Regions from separate parts of the Streptomyces sp. NPDC047042 genome, predicted to be linked through region 2. Evidence: riboswitches for the same ligand, from Rfam matches in the RefSeq annotation. Region 2 holds a riboswitch; each other region holds the start of a gene.

The links. A riboswitch is a leader RNA that binds a small molecule or an ion and turns the genes downstream of it on or off. The one in region 2 is predicted to bind cyclic di-AMP.
Positions count from the first base shown of each region.
Region 1: linked by a shared signal. The riboswitch ahead of ABZ855_RS03075 (transglycosylase SLT domain-containing protein) and the one ahead of ABZ855_RS06955 (peptidoglycan DD-metalloendopeptidase family protein) in region 2 are both predicted to bind cyclic di-AMP.
Region 3: linked by a shared signal. The riboswitch ahead of ABZ855_RS22255 (M23 family metallopeptidase) and the one ahead of ABZ855_RS06955 (peptidoglycan DD-metalloendopeptidase family protein) in region 2 are both predicted to bind cyclic di-AMP.

Region 1 is NZ_JBEYVP010000002.1:262,479-267,207, reverse strand. It holds gene ABZ855_RS03085 (DUF2092 domain-containing protein) at 1-113, opposite strand, end outside; gene ABZ855_RS03080 (polyprenyl synthetase family protein) at 460-1,470, opposite strand; cyclic di-AMP (ydaO/yuaA leader) riboswitch at 2,009-2,174, shown strand; gene ABZ855_RS03075 (transglycosylase SLT domain-containing protein) at 2,178-2,669, shown strand; partial or broken gene ABZ855_RS03070 (HAD family hydrolase) at 2,913-3,713, opposite strand; gene fahA (fumarylacetoacetase) at 4,399-4,729, shown strand, end outside.
Region 2 is NZ_JBEYVP010000005.1:123,993-128,721, forward strand. It holds gene ABZ855_RS06945 (SGNH/GDSL hydrolase family protein) at 1-179, opposite strand, end outside; gene ABZ855_RS06950 (DUF6250 domain-containing protein) at 302-1,021, opposite strand; gene ABZ855_RS06955 (peptidoglycan DD-metalloendopeptidase family protein) at 1,163-2,125, opposite strand; cyclic di-AMP (ydaO/yuaA leader) riboswitch at 2,129-2,288, opposite strand; gene ABZ855_RS06960 (alpha-galactosidase) at 2,592-4,691, opposite strand.
Region 3 is NZ_JBEYVP010000018.1:107,147-111,875, forward strand. It holds gene ABZ855_RS22250 (GntR family transcriptional regulator) at 1-340, opposite strand, end outside; gene ABZ855_RS22255 (M23 family metallopeptidase) at 529-1,323, opposite strand; cyclic di-AMP (ydaO/yuaA leader) riboswitch at 1,335-1,503, opposite strand; gene ABZ855_RS22260 (pitrilysin family protein) at 1,730-3,118, opposite strand; gene ABZ855_RS22265 (pitrilysin family protein) at 3,115-4,452, opposite strand.

The sequences.
Region 1 (4,729 bases), on a different contig from region 2:
ACCACGGCCGGGGCGGCATAACGCGCGGCCTTACGGCGCCGGGACGGCACGTCCTCGGCCTCGATCCCGGCCTCGATCCGGTCCCCGGACTTGGCCTCTTCGTACGGTGCCATGTGTGCCTTACCTCCGTCGTCGGCGGCGGCTGTCCGTCCCACACTCTGTCCACCCTGAGCCGCCATTCTCACCCGAACCGGTGAGGAGTGGTGGTTTCCATCTCACCAAATCGAAGGTGGGGAATCGTCAGACCTTGGGCTCAACTCCACGTACTGCCACGGGATGACATGGAGGCGCCTCGCATCCCCCGACCCTTAGGGGCACATGCTCTGCTCATACAGCGCCGGCCAGCATGGTCAGCCCGTCCGGCGTTTGAGGACAAGGCCCGTCCAGGGCCGTAGCGGGGGTCTGGGGGCGGCAGCCCCCAGGAAGGGATGGGACGGGTAAGGGCGGCGGGGGCGAACCTCACCCCGCCCGATGCACCACCGCGTCGCACATCTCCAGCAGCGCGGCCTTCGCATCGCACTCCACCAACGGCGCCAACGCCGCCCGCGCATCCTCCGCATACCGCACCGTGTCCCGCCGAGCCTGCTCCAGCGCCGGATGCACCCGCAGCCGGGCCAGCGCCTCCGCGTGCCGGGCGTCGTCACTCAGGTCGGAGTCGAGCAGCTCGCACAGCGCGATGTCCTCGGCCAGCCCCAGTCGAGCCACCCGCTCACGCAACCGCAGCACGGGCATCGTGGGAATGCCCTCGCGCAGATCCGTACCCGGCGTCTTCCCCGACTCGTGGGAGTCGGACGCGATGTCCAGCACGTCGTCCGCGAGCTGGAAGGCGACCCCGAGCCGCTCCCCGTACTGGGTGAGCACATCCACGACGCTGTCGTCGGCACCGGACATCATCGCCCCGAACCGGCAGGCCACCGCCACCAGCGATCCGGTCTTGCCGCCGAGCACGTCCAGATAGTGCTCGACGGGGTCCCGCCCGTCCGACGGTCCCGCGGTCTCCAGGATCTGCCCGGTCACCAGCCGCTCGAACGCCTCGGCCTGCACCCGGACCGCCTCGGGCCCGAGGTCGGCGAGGATGTGCGAGGCGCGCGCAAACAGGAAGTCCCCGGTGAGGACCGCGACGGAGTTCCCCCAGCGCGTGTTGGCGCTGGGCACCCCGCGTCGTACCTCGGCCTCGTCCATGACGTCGTCGTGATACAGCGTCGCGAGGTGGGTCAGCTCCACCACCACCGCGGACGGCACGATCCCCGGCGCGTGCCGGTCCCCGAACTGCGCCGCGAGCATCACGAGCAGTGGCCTGAAACGCTTACCGCCCGCCCGTACGAGATGCTGCGCGGCCTCCGTGATGAAGGGGACCTCGCTCTTGGTGGCTTCGAGCAAACCTTCCTCGACAGCCGCCAATCCGGCCTGGACATCGGCTTCGAGAGCCTGGTCCCGCACGCTCAGCCCGAACGGCCCGACGACGGTCACGAGGGATCTCCTGTCTGCTGTGTCTACTGGCGGTCACACGGTGTGTCGATAGGTCGCTGCCCTCACTCGAGTCAGCGTATCCGGTCATGTTTCGATCACCGCGAGCGCCCGCCCGTCCAGGCCGGGCGGTATCGGATCACGACCGGAATGTTTTTGATCAGTCCAAAGCATGGACATTTATAAGCACACCGCGCCCATCTCCGGCCCTTTCCGGTGACCGACACATGTCCCAAAAACCTCGAAACACCCCAAATTCACCACTCGCCCCATCGAGACCACCCCTACCCCCCACCTCGTGATTCGAGTCACGCCGTCAATCAACCCACACCCCCTCCTCCCCGCAAACTCCCCGTTCACAAAGGCAAGTTACCCCTCCACCCATCCTTTACCATTTGCCCGTTTTATTCCCAATGTGTGCACGATATGGGCAAGTCCTGCATTTCCGCCCCTTGTTCCACACGTGTGCTCTCGCATACGTTTCGCGCCACACCGGGCGGATCGCCGAATCCTGCCGCCGCCCGTAGAGCAGACCACCACCCACCCACATGTGACTCACGCAGGCAGGAGCGGGGGACCCAGGTAAGCCGCCGGTCCGGACATCGACGCCGGAGCGGCTAGGGGTGAAGCCGCGCGCCGCAGCGCGCCCGGCCGGGCATCTCCCGCCCGAACCCGACAGCTCACCTCGTAGGCGCCGGAGAGGACTCACCATGCCCGCACGAGGTCAGCACAACCGCGCGCGAACCCTTCGCCGCCCGCTCGCACTCACGCGCACACTCGCCATCACCGCGACGGCTGCCGCAGCCCTGGCCATCCCCTTCCTGACCGCGACGACGGCCTCCGCCGCCCCGTCGGCCGCGTCGTCGACGACGACGTACTACGCGAACAACCTGGACGGCTGGATCCGCGAATCGCTCGACATCATGGCGCAGAAGGGAATCCCCGGGACGTACGACGGCATCTACCGCAACATCATGCGCGAGTCGTCGGGCAACCCCTACGCCATCAACAACTGGGACTCGAACGCGGCAGCCGGCACCCCCTCCAAGGGCCTCCTCCAGGTCATCGACCCGACCTTCGCCGCGTACCACGTCGCCGGAACCTCGTTCGACCCCTACGACCCGATCGCCAACATCACCGCCGCCTGCAACTACGCGGCCGCGCGATACGGATCGATAGACAACGTGTACGGGGCCTACTAGGCCGACCGTCCCTGCCCGGGTGGGGCGGGCGTCCTCTGGGCCGGACCCACGACGCCCGCCCCACCCGGGCTCATTTCCGCCTACCCGGCCCTACTGCCGACCGACCCGTGTCGCAGCCGAGGCAGGTACCGAGGCCGATGACGGTGCCACGGCCCGTGCCCGTGCCGGTGCCGGTGCCGACCCTGGTACCGGCACTTCCCGGTCCGCCCAGTCCTCCCAGCCCTCCCAGCCCTTCCCCCGCCCGAACAACCGCTCCAGCACCACCGCGATCCCGTCGTCCTCGTTCGAGAGGGTGACCTCGTCCGCCACCGCCTTGAGCTCGGGATGGGCGTTGGCCATGGCGACACCGTGGGCCGCCCAGTCGAACATCGGGATGTCATTGGGCATGTCGCCGAAGGCGATGGTGGCGGACGAGGACAGCCCTAGATACTCGGCGGCCAACGCGAGCCCCGTCGCCTTGGTGATGCCGCATGGCTGCAGTTCGACGGTGCCGGGCCCCGACATGGTGACGGTCGCGAGCGAACCGACCGCTCCACGCGCCGCCGACGCCAACTCGTCGTCGGACAGCGACGGATGGCGAAGCAGCACCTTGCTGATGGGCGCGGCCCACAGATCGTCCCGGCGCGGCACCTGTACGGCGGGCAGCGTCGGGTGCGGCATCAGGTACCCGGGTTCGATCAGCGTGAGCCCGTCGACCCCGTCCTGATCGACGGCGGCGTACAACTGCCCGACCTCGGCCTCGATCTTGCCGAGCGCGGTCTCCGCCAGCTCCCGGTCCAGGGTCACCGACCACAGCAGGCGGTCCGCGCCGGCGTCGTACAACTGCGCTCCCTGCCCGCACACCGCGAGCCCCCCGGCACCGAGGTCGTCGAGCAACGGCCGGACTCTCGGCGCCGGGCGACCCGTCACGACCAGATGACGGGCGCCGGCGGCCGTGGCGCGCGCCAGGGCGGTCCGTGACCGGTCGGAGAGCGTGTCGTCGGCGCGCAGGAGCGTTCCGTCAAGATCCGTGGCGATAAGTGCGTATGAGGTGGGAGCGGGCATGATCCAGAGAATACGGATCGTTCGACCCCTCGGTCGCCGCCCGAACCGGACGACGTTCGCCGTCCGGGCGGCAACAGCCCCGGCACAAGGGCCAGTTCCTGCCGCGGACACCGCCCCGGGAGGCCACGATCAGCACGACAACCCGATGCGGTGAACCCCTGGTTCACAAGATCGAGCGAGGCGCCCAGCCCCCACCCGCGCCTACCCGTACCCCACCGCCACACATATCCGGCACCGAGCCTCGACGTTCCCCGGATCATCGCCGGCTCCGTGCGCAGCTCGTGCCCGAGGAGATCCATCGCGGCGGTGTCGACGCGGTGGCCGGTCGCGGCTATGACCTGGTCGGCCGACAACTCCCGCGTACGACCGCCGAGTTCGCATACGGTCAACACCGGCCGACCACCGACGAACCCCACCCGCTGCCCCCGCTGCTCCCGCCCGGAGGATCCGCGCGAGCGGTAGGGATGCGGGGAGTAGGTGAGGGCCCACAGCGACCACGCGTTGCCGAACGACGACTCGGGCCGCCCACCCGTAACCTGTGGCGCGACCACATGACCACACGAGACGACCCCCAGCCCGCGACCGCGGACGGATCCGCGCCGCACCAGCCATCCAGACGGCCACGACAACGGCCGAGCCCGACAACAGGCTTCGACTGACGACACACGAGAGCGAGGCAGTGCCCATGCCCCCCTTCGATGTCCCCGAGGGCGACCTCTTCGGCCCGCACAACCTGCCGTACGGCGTGTTCTCCCCGGCCGGCTCCACGGACCGCCGGGTCGGCGTCCGTCTCGGCGACCACGTCCTGGACGCCGGTGCGGCAGCCGCCGCGCTCGGCTCCCCCTATGTCTCCGTCCTGGCCCGTCCGACCCTCAATCCGCTTCTCGCCGCGGGCCGCACGACCTGGTCCGACATCCGGCGCGCCCTCACCGCCTGGGTCACCGTCCCGTCCCACCAGGAGACGGTCGCCCCGCTCCTGCACCCCCTGTCCTCCGTGACGCTGCACCTCCCCTTCG
Region 2 (4,729 bases):
ATCTGGTCGAGCAGCCTGCCGCGTACCGCGAGGTTCGTGTAGTCGAAGTCGCCCTCCGGGCACCGGTCCGCGAGCAGTACCGCGAACCGGTCGGCCCAGCCGACGAAGGCCCCGTCCGGGCCGGGGTCGCCGACGCCTTCGGTGAAGCTGTCCCCCACCGCCACGTACGACCCGATCACCGCTCTGCTGTCATTCTTCGAATCGTCTGCCACAACAGAGCATGATTCACCTTCCGATGTGAGCTACGCGACCGTAGGAAGGACTTGACTGGCGGTGAGATAAGCCACTCGTCAAGTATTGGTCAACCCGGAATAATGGGAAGACGCAGCTCACGGACGCTGAAGCCGGAGATCCGGAAGTGGCTCCACGTCGTGCGGAACGCGAAGTGCCCAGCCGTGTACGGCTCCGGGTCGCGGTAGTCGAAGACGAGCCGCCCGTTGTTCCACCATTGGACCGTCGAGCCGGCCGAGACGATCCGCACCCGGTGCGGTGCGTTCGGGACCAGGAGCGGCTCCGTGTAATCGTGGATCAGGGGGCGCACACCGGCCTCGCCGACGTAACGGCGCAGCCGGGTCGTGGTGTTGGTGTTGGCGCCGTAGCCGACGTAATAGGTCTTGAGGTAGTCGTACTCGGCGAGGGCGCCGCCGCGCGGGGTGGCGAAGAGGTCGTCCGGGGAGCGGACGTCGACGGCGTTCCAGAAGTTGTTCAGATCCGAGACCCGGTCGTTCACCCCGCCCGCCGAGACCGGTGTCGCCGTGTACTCGATGAGGTACGGGCCCCGCAGCCTGCGCTTGAACCAGATGGTGGCGCCGCTCGGCACGTCGACCTCCAGGATGCCTCGGGCCGCCGTGACGCTGCCGCCGTCCTGGAGTTCGACGGCCCACTGGCCGAGGCCTCGGCGGAAGTCGTCATGGGCGAGGAGGCGTCCGCACGTGGCGGCACTGGCGCTTGTTGCCGGGGCGAGCGCGGTGAGAGCCGCGCCTGCGGCGAGGGCTCCGAAGGCTCTGCGGGTGGTCGTCACGAGGCGGCTCCTTGAGGCAGAAAGCGCTTGCACGGATAGGGAGTTGACTATCACACCCGCACACGCGCGCGTGAACGCGTCGAAGGCCGGACCCGGGAAACGGGTCCGGCCTTCGACGGCTGTCCTCGCCGCGAACGTTCGTCAGCCGACGGCGACGCCCTTCGAGCGGAGGTAAGCGACCGGGTCCACGTCGGAGCCGTAGTCCGGGGTGGTGCGGATCTCGAAGTGCAGATGCGGTCCGGTGACGTTGCCGGTCGCCCCGGACAGGCCGATCTGCTGGCCCGCGGTCACGGACTGACCGGCCGAGACGGAGAGCTGGGAGAGGTGGCCGTACTGCGCGTAGTAGCCGTCGGCGAGCTTGATGACGACCTGGTTGCCGTAAGCGCCGCCCCAGCCGGCGGAGACGACCGTGCCGGCGCCGACAGCCTTGAGGGAGGTGCCGGTCGGGACGACGAAGTCGACGCCCGTGTGGTAACCGCTGGACCACATGCTGCCCGCCACGTGGTACCCGGTGCCGATGGTGGCACCGGCCACGGGGAGGTTGAAGCCGCTGGAGCTGCCGGTACCGGTACCGGTGGCCTCGGCCGCCGTCGAGTTCGCGGCCGTCGCGCTCTCGGCGGCCGGCCGGGTGGCCTCTGCCTGTGTGGACTTGGGGGAGCTCAAGGACGCTTCCGCAGAGCCCGAGTTCGAGGCGGGCGACGAGGTCGACGCGGCCTTCCTGCCGATCGTCAGCTTCAGACCGGGGTGGATCAGGCTCGGGTCGGCGCCGATGGCGGTGCGGTTGTCCGAGTAGAGCTTCTTCCAGCCGCCGGCGACGCCCTGCTCCTGGGCGATCTTCGCGAGGTAGTCGCCGGCCCGGACGGAATAGGTCCGGGACTTCTTCGCGGCCTTTTGCGACTTCGCGGAAACCGCCTCGGCCGCAATGGATTTGGCCGTCACCGAAAGGGACGACACGGACTGAGTCGCGGACTCCGCCGTGACCGCGTGGGCGCCGGTGGCTCCCAGCAGCGGAAGAGCGAGAGCCGCTCCGCCGGTTCCGGCGACGGCTATCGAGCGGGTGAAGCGCTGGGACTTCGGACGGCGGTGCTTACCCTTCGCGGGCATGGCGAATTCCTTCTCCGTCGCCTGCGAGGTGAGCTGTCGGGTGCGGACTGGAGATGTCCGGCCACGCCTGGACGTGACTTGACCCCAAGCCTGTTCCGGAGACCGGAGCAGGCGTTCTACCTGTGGGTCCCCCGCTCCTGCCGTGGTCGGGTGGTCGAGACGGGATCCGGGCGGCGGCAGGATTGGGCGTCCGTCCGGATGGGTGGCGAACGTAAGCGACCAAGACGCACGGAAACAAGCCTGGGGTTCCCTGTGTACGGGTTTTCTGTGATCCACCCCAGAATTCCCGGTCACGATCCGTGAATTATCGATCTTTCCGTCGTGTGAACACCCTTAAAAGCCGCCGAAATTACGTGCACATGACGGCGACACACGGTCACGAATATGACGCTGCTCACTCGCCCGATTCACAGGAACCCGCATTCCCAAGCGAGTTGGAATCAATACGCCATAACGGACAGAAGCATCAGATGCGACGCAAGCGGAAAACTGCCGCATCGAGGTCACCCTTGAGTCCGGTTCGCAGGCCGTGGTGCAACAACACCGCACCTCGGTGGATTTCACCCGTTTCACGGCATTCGTAGACCGCCGAGGGGTCGAGCCCGCGGAGCCGCAGCGCCGGTACCGGCTCGCCGTGGTGCTGCGCCTGGAGCCAGGCGAGGACGACGGTCTCGTCCCCGAGCATGTACTGCACCGCGCTCAGCCCGCCGGCCGGGCGCCGCAGCCGGTAGAGGTCGCCGCGCTGCACGACGGGCCGGATCTCCTTGTAGAGCCCCACCCACTCCCCGGCCTCGGCCAGCTCCTCCTCCGTCCACGTCGTGAGGTCACCGCCGACGCCGAGCACCCCGGCCATCGCACTCACGAACCGGAACCGCAATGAGCTGACCCGGCCGTTCAGCTGGGTGTTCGGGCTGTCCGTGACCCAGGCGGCCATGACCCGCGCCGGATGGATCTGGCTGAAGCCCTCCTGGATGGCGAGTCGGTCCAGCGGGTCGGTGTTGTCGGAGGTCCACACCTGGTCCGTACGGGCGAGGACACCGAGGTCGATCCTGCCGCCGCCGCCCGAGCAGGACTCGAAGGCGACGTCGGGATGGGCCGCCCGCAGCCGGTCGAGGAGGGCGTACAGCCCGTGCACATGGTCGACCCACAGACGCTGCGGGTAGTCCTCACCGGGCCAGCCGGCGTCGCTGAAGCAGCGGTTGAAGTCCCACTTCACATAGTCGATCGGGGCGCTGGAGAGCATCGCGTCGAGCTGCTCCCACAGGTACTCCCGGACATCCTCGCGGGCAAGGTTCAGTACGAGCTGGTTGCGGAACTCCGTCCGCCTGCGTCCCTGCTGGAACTGCACCCAGTCGGGGTGCGCGCGGTACAGGTCGCTGTCCGGGTTGACCATCTCGGGCTCGACCCAGATGCCGAACTGCATCCCCAAGGCGTGCACGTACTCGGCCAGCGGCCTCAGCCCCGACGGGAAGCGGTCCGGGTTAGGCGTCCAGTCGCCGAGGCCGGCCCGGTCGCTGGTGCGGGCGCCGAACCAGCCGTCGTCCACGACGAACAGCTCGACGCCGATCGCGGCGGCCCGCCGGGCCAGTGTCCCCTGCTGCTCCTCGGAGATGTCGAACTCGGTGGCCTCCCACGAGTTGTAGAGCACGGGCCGGTCCTGGTCCGCGCCCGGTACGACGAACGCGCGCTGGTACGCGTGCCACGCCCGGCTCGCCCCACCGTGCCCGGAGTCGGTCCACAGCCCCGCGAAGACGGGCGTGGTGAAGGACTCGCCCGCCGCCAGGCGCAGCAGGCCCGAGTCGTCGTATCCGGCGCCCCCGGTGACCTGCACGCGCGCGTCGGGCAGCTGGGCGACGGCGATCCGCCACGACCCCGACCAGCCGAGCGCGCAGGCGTAGACCTCGCCGCGTTCCTCGGTCGCGTCGGTGTCGAGCGCCACCCAGGGCAGATGCTGGTGCCCGGTGTGGCCACGCCGGCTGCCGATGACCTTCTCACCGTAGGTGAGCTCGGTCCTCACCAGCCGGGACTCGGCGGCCCAGCGTCCGTGCAGCTGGGAGAGGCGCCAGCCCTCGCGGTCGGGGAGCGTCCAGGTGGCGGAGTCGGCGCGCAGCAGCTCCAGCGGGCCGGTCGCGTCGGTCGCGTCGTGGGTGAGGGTCACCCAGCGCTCGATCACGTCGTGGCGCATCCGGTAGTGCAGCGTGATCGCCAGCCCGGCATCGCGGAATCGCAGCCGCAGTTCGTCCCCGTCGGCGCCGGTCTCGGTCTCGGTCTCGTACGCCTCGAACCGCCATTCGGTGCCCCGGCGCTCCTCGGTCCGCACGGACAGCGCGGGCCGTACGAAGCGGGGGCCGCCCTCGACCGGGTACTCCTCACGGCCGTCGAGCGGGGACTCGAAGGGCCAGTAGTCCGGCAGCGGCCGCACGGCGAGCGCCTCCGCGTCGGCGAGGGCGATCCGCGGGCCCCAGTGCAGATGCAGCAGTTCGTCGTCCTCGGTGAGATGGACGGCGTAACTGCTCGTGGGCCCCGAGAGAAGCCACGTACGACCGGTGTCGGCAATTTCCAGCATCATGTCCCCACAGATTCGAACAGGCGCGCTCAAGCATC
Region 3 (4,729 bases), on a different contig from region 2:
GCTCCTGGCCGAGTCTGACCAGGCCGCGCAGCACCTTGAGATGGGCCTCGGTGCGCCGCTGGGCGGCCCGGGAGGCGCCCAGCGGTTCCAGGAGCATGCGCATCTCCAGCAGGTCGGAGGCCTCCTGCTCGGTGGGTTCCGCGACGCACGCGCCCGCGTGCCGCCGGGTGACCACGAAGCCCTCGGCCTCCAGGGTGCGCAGGGCCTCGCGGACGGGGACGCGCGAGACGCCGTACCGGCGGGCGAGCAGTTCCTCGGTGAGCCGGCTGCCGCGCTCGTAGACACCGGCGACGATGTCGTCCCGGATCGCCGTGCATACCGAGTGCGCCGGAATACGCATGTCCGACCTCCGCTTTAATCCCCGTGAAACGTCGACGATTGACGTGTGTTCAGTGACTCTATTGCAGAGAACCGGAATTTCCGACGGCAGGCCGGAATCCGTGGATATTTTTTGGACACAGGGCACCCGGAAACGCCGAAAGCCCCGGCTGGAGGAGCCGGGGCCGCGACGAGTGGTACGAAGAGGTGTCAGACGTTCACGCCGTGCGAGCGGAGGTAGGCGACCGGGTTGATGTCCGAGCCGTAATCCGGGGTCGTGCGGGCCTCGAAGTGAAGGTGGGGACCGGTGACGTTGCCGGTGGCCCCGGAGAGGCCGATCTGCTGGCCCGGGGTGACCGTCTGGCCCACGGAGACGTTGATCGACGACAGATGACCGTACTGAGTGTACGTACCATCAATCATCTTGATCACGATGTTGTTGCCGTAGGACCCGCCCCAGCCGGCCTCGACGACGGTGCCGGAGCCCACAGCGTGGACGGTGGTGCCGGACGCGGCGTGGAAGTCGACGCCGGTGTGGCTGCCGGAGGACCAGATACCGCCGCCCGCCTGGTAGCCGGTGGAGATGTACGAACCGGAGATCGGGGCCACGTAGGCGTTGAGGCGCTTACGCTCGGCCTCACGGGCGGCGCGGGCCTTCACCTCGCGCTCCTGCTTGACGCGTTCCTCGGCCAGCTTCTTGGCGGCGGCCGCGGCCCGCTTCTCCGCGGCCTCGATCCGCTTCTCGGCGGCGGCCTGCTCGGCCGCCTGCTCCTGGGCGGCGGCCTGAGCGTCTATCTGCTCGGCGAGCGACTCCCCTATGGAGATCACCGGGGTGAGGCCGGTCTGCTCGACGGCGGACTCCGTGGCGAGCGCCGGGGCGGCGAGGGCGCCTACGACGCCGCTGGTCGCGAGGGCCGCGACGCCGGCCGCGCGAGCGGTCGTACGGTTGACAAGGCTGGGGCGGCTGGGACGACGGTGCTTCCCGGTGGCGCGGGTGAACGCCATGTAGTGGTTGTTCCTTTCCTCCTTCTCGCCTACCGGGTTAGCTGACGGGTTCGGAGCAGGAAGGTCTCCTACGGGCCCCCTCGCGGCACGCGCGGGCGTCCGATTCACCCCAGGGACTGCACGATGTGGGTCCCCGGCTCCCCTGGCTCGCGCCGTACGGGGACTCGGCGATGACTGTCCGGTGCCGCGACTGCGGCGCACTGCGTGACGGACAGCCGGACAGACGCTAAGCGTGACTACTTTCAAATAACAAACCGATCACGGGTTTTGTCGCGCATGCCACAGTGCAGACTGTCAACCTCTCCATCAATACGGGCAACTTGCACATCAACATGGACAAACAGGGGCCCGGTGACGCTTCCGTCACCGGGCCCCTGCCGCTACGACGTCTCTGTGGACGGTGTCCCTACTCGGCGGGTACGACGCTCACTTCGCCGATGCCGAGAGCCCTGACGGGCGCCTCGATCTCCGCCGCGTCGCCCACGAGGACCGTCACCAGCCGGTCGACCGGGAAGGCGTTGACGGCCGCCGCGGTGGCTTCCACGGTGCCGGTCGCCGCGAGCCGGCGGTACAGCGTCGCCTGGTAGTCGTCGGGCAGGTGCTGCTCGACCTGGTCGGCCAGCGTGCTCGCCACGGCCGCCGCGGTCTCGTACTTGAGCGGGGCGACGCCGACCAGGTTCTGCACCGCGACATCGCGCTCGGCGTCGGTGAGCCCCTCGGCCGCGAGCGTGCGCAGCACCTTCCAGAGGTCCTCGAGGGCGGGACCGGTGTTCGGGGTGTCGAAGGAGCCGCTGATGGCCAGCAGCGCGGCACCCGTACCCTCCGGAGCGGAGCGCAGGACCTGCCCGAACGCCCGCACGCCGTAGGTGTAACCCTTCTCCTCGCGCAGGACACGGTCCAGACGGGAGGTGAGGGTGCCACCGAGGCAGTACGTGCCGAGGACCTGGGCGGCCCAGACCCGGTCGTGCCGGTCGGCGCCGATGCGGCCGATGAGCAGCTGGGTCTGCACGGCGCCCGGGCGGTCCACGATGACGACCCGGCCGGTGTCGTCGGCGGTCACCGGCGGCACCGGCCGCGGCTCGGCCGAAGTGCCCGTCCAGGCGCCCAGGGTGTCACCGAGGAGCGCGTCCAGGTCGATGCCGGTGAGGTCGCCGACGACCACCGCGGTGGCCGTGGCGGGCCGGACGTGCCTGTCGTAGAAGGCGCGTACGGCGGCCGAGTCGATCTTGGCGACCGTGTCCTCGGTGCCCTGGCGCGGACGTGACATGCGCGAGGTCGCCGGGAACAGCTCCTTGTAGAGCTGCTTGGCGGAGCGGCGGGCCGGGTTGGCCGTCTCGTGCGGGATCTCGTCGAGCCGGTTGCGCACCAGCCGCTCGATCTCGCTGTCCGTGAAGGCGGGCGCCCTGAGGGCGTCGGCCAGCAGACCGAGCGCCTTGGGCAGTCGCGACACGGGGACTTCGAGGCTGAGGCGGACGCCGGGGTGGTCGGCGTGCGCGTCGAGGGTGGCGCCGCAGCGCTCCAGCTCGGCGGCGAAGTCCTCGGCGGAGTGCTTGTCGGTGCCTTCGGAGAAGGCCCGGGCCATGATCGTGGCCACTCCGTCGAGACCGGCGGGCTCGGCCTCCAGGGGGGCGTCGACGAGCACCTCGACGGCGACGACCTGCTGGCCGGGGCGGTGGCACCGCAGGACCGTCAGACCATTGCCGAGCGTGTCCCGCCCGGGGGCCGGGAAGGCCCAGGGCTTGGCCTCGCCCGCCTGGGGCTGGGGGTGGAACTCCATCGTGGCGAGCTCGGTCACTTGGCCGCCTCCTCGTCGGTGTCGGTGTCGCTGTCGGCGGTCAGAGGCTCGTAGACGAGCACCGCGCGGTTGTCGGGGCGCAGTCGCTCCTTGGCGGCCTGCTGGACCTCTTCGGCGGTCACCTCGAGTACGCGCTGCACGGCGGTCAGCGCGAGCTGCGGGTCGCCGAACAGCACCGCGAAGCGGCACAGTTCGTCGGCGCGGCCGGCGACCGTACCGAGCCGGTCGAGCCACTCACGCTCCAACTGGGCCTGGGCGCGCTCCATTTCCTCGGCCGTGGGGCCGTCCGCGGCGAACCGGGCGAGCTCCTCGTCGACGGCGGCCTCGATGACCGGCACCTCGACGTCCGCGGACGTCTTGACGTCCAGCCACCCCAGGGAGGGTGCTCCGGCCAGCCGCAGCAGGCCGAAACCGGCCGCCACCGCCGTACGGTCCCGCCGTACGAGCCGGTTGTAGAGACGGGAGGACTCGCCGCCGCCGAGGATGGTGAGCGCCAGGTCGGCCGCGTCGCACGCGCGTGTGCCGTCCTCCGGGAGCCGGTAGGCGGCCATCAGCGCGCGCGAGGGGACCTCCTCCACGACGACCTCGCGCAGTTCCTCGCCGATGACGTCGGGAAGGGCGCCGGAGCGCGGCGCGGGCTTGCCGTCGTGTCCGGCGATGGATCCGAAGTACTTCTCGACCCAGGCGAGCGTCTCCTCGGGGTCGATGTCCCCGACGACCGACAGAACGGCGTTGTTGGGCGCGTAGTACGTGCGGAAGAACGCGCGCGCGTCCTCCAGGGTCGCCGCGTCCAGGTCGGCCATCGAGCCGATCGGCGTGTGGTGGTAGGGGTGGCCCTCCGGGTAGGCGAGGGCGGTCAGCTTCTCGAACGCCGTGCCGTAGGGGACGTTGTCGTAGCGCTGCCGGCGCTCGTTCTTGACGACGTCCCGCTGGTTCTCCATGGACTCGTCGTCGAGGGCCGCGAGCAGCGAGCCCATGCGGTCCGCCTCCAGCCAGAGGGCGAGCTCCAGCTGGTGGGTGGGCATGGTCTCGAAGTAGTTGGTGCGCTCGAAGCTGGTGGTGCCGTTGAGCGAGCCGCCCGCGCCCTGGACCAGTTCGAAGTGGCCGTTGCCCTTCACCTGGCCGGAGCCCTGGAACATCAGGTGCTCGAAGAGGTGAGCCAGGCCCGTACGGCCCTTGACCTCGTGGCGCGATCCGACGTCGTACCAGAGGCACACCGCCGCGACCGGGGTCAGGTGGTCCTCGGAGAGCACCACGCGCAGCCCGTTGGCGAGGCGGTGCTCTGTAGCTGTCAGGCCGCCGGAGCCTGCCTCGGCTGTGGCCGTGTGACCCATGGGCATGTACGTCCCTTCGATCGCGGATGCGGTTGTTGCAACCGCTGTTTTCCTGCCGGTCCTGCCACTGTATGCAAGCGTGTGGAGTGCTGGCGAAGTTCCCGGCGGACGTACGCCCACAGCGAGATTGGTGAGGCGGCGGGCGGTACGTTTCAGCATCGTCGTCCACAGCCCAGCACCGCCTCAGGGACGGCCCTTGGTCCACGTTGTCAGTGCGGCAGTCCACAATGGTCCGCATCAGATGCCGTTCATGTCACCGATCTAAGCGCCGTGTAAG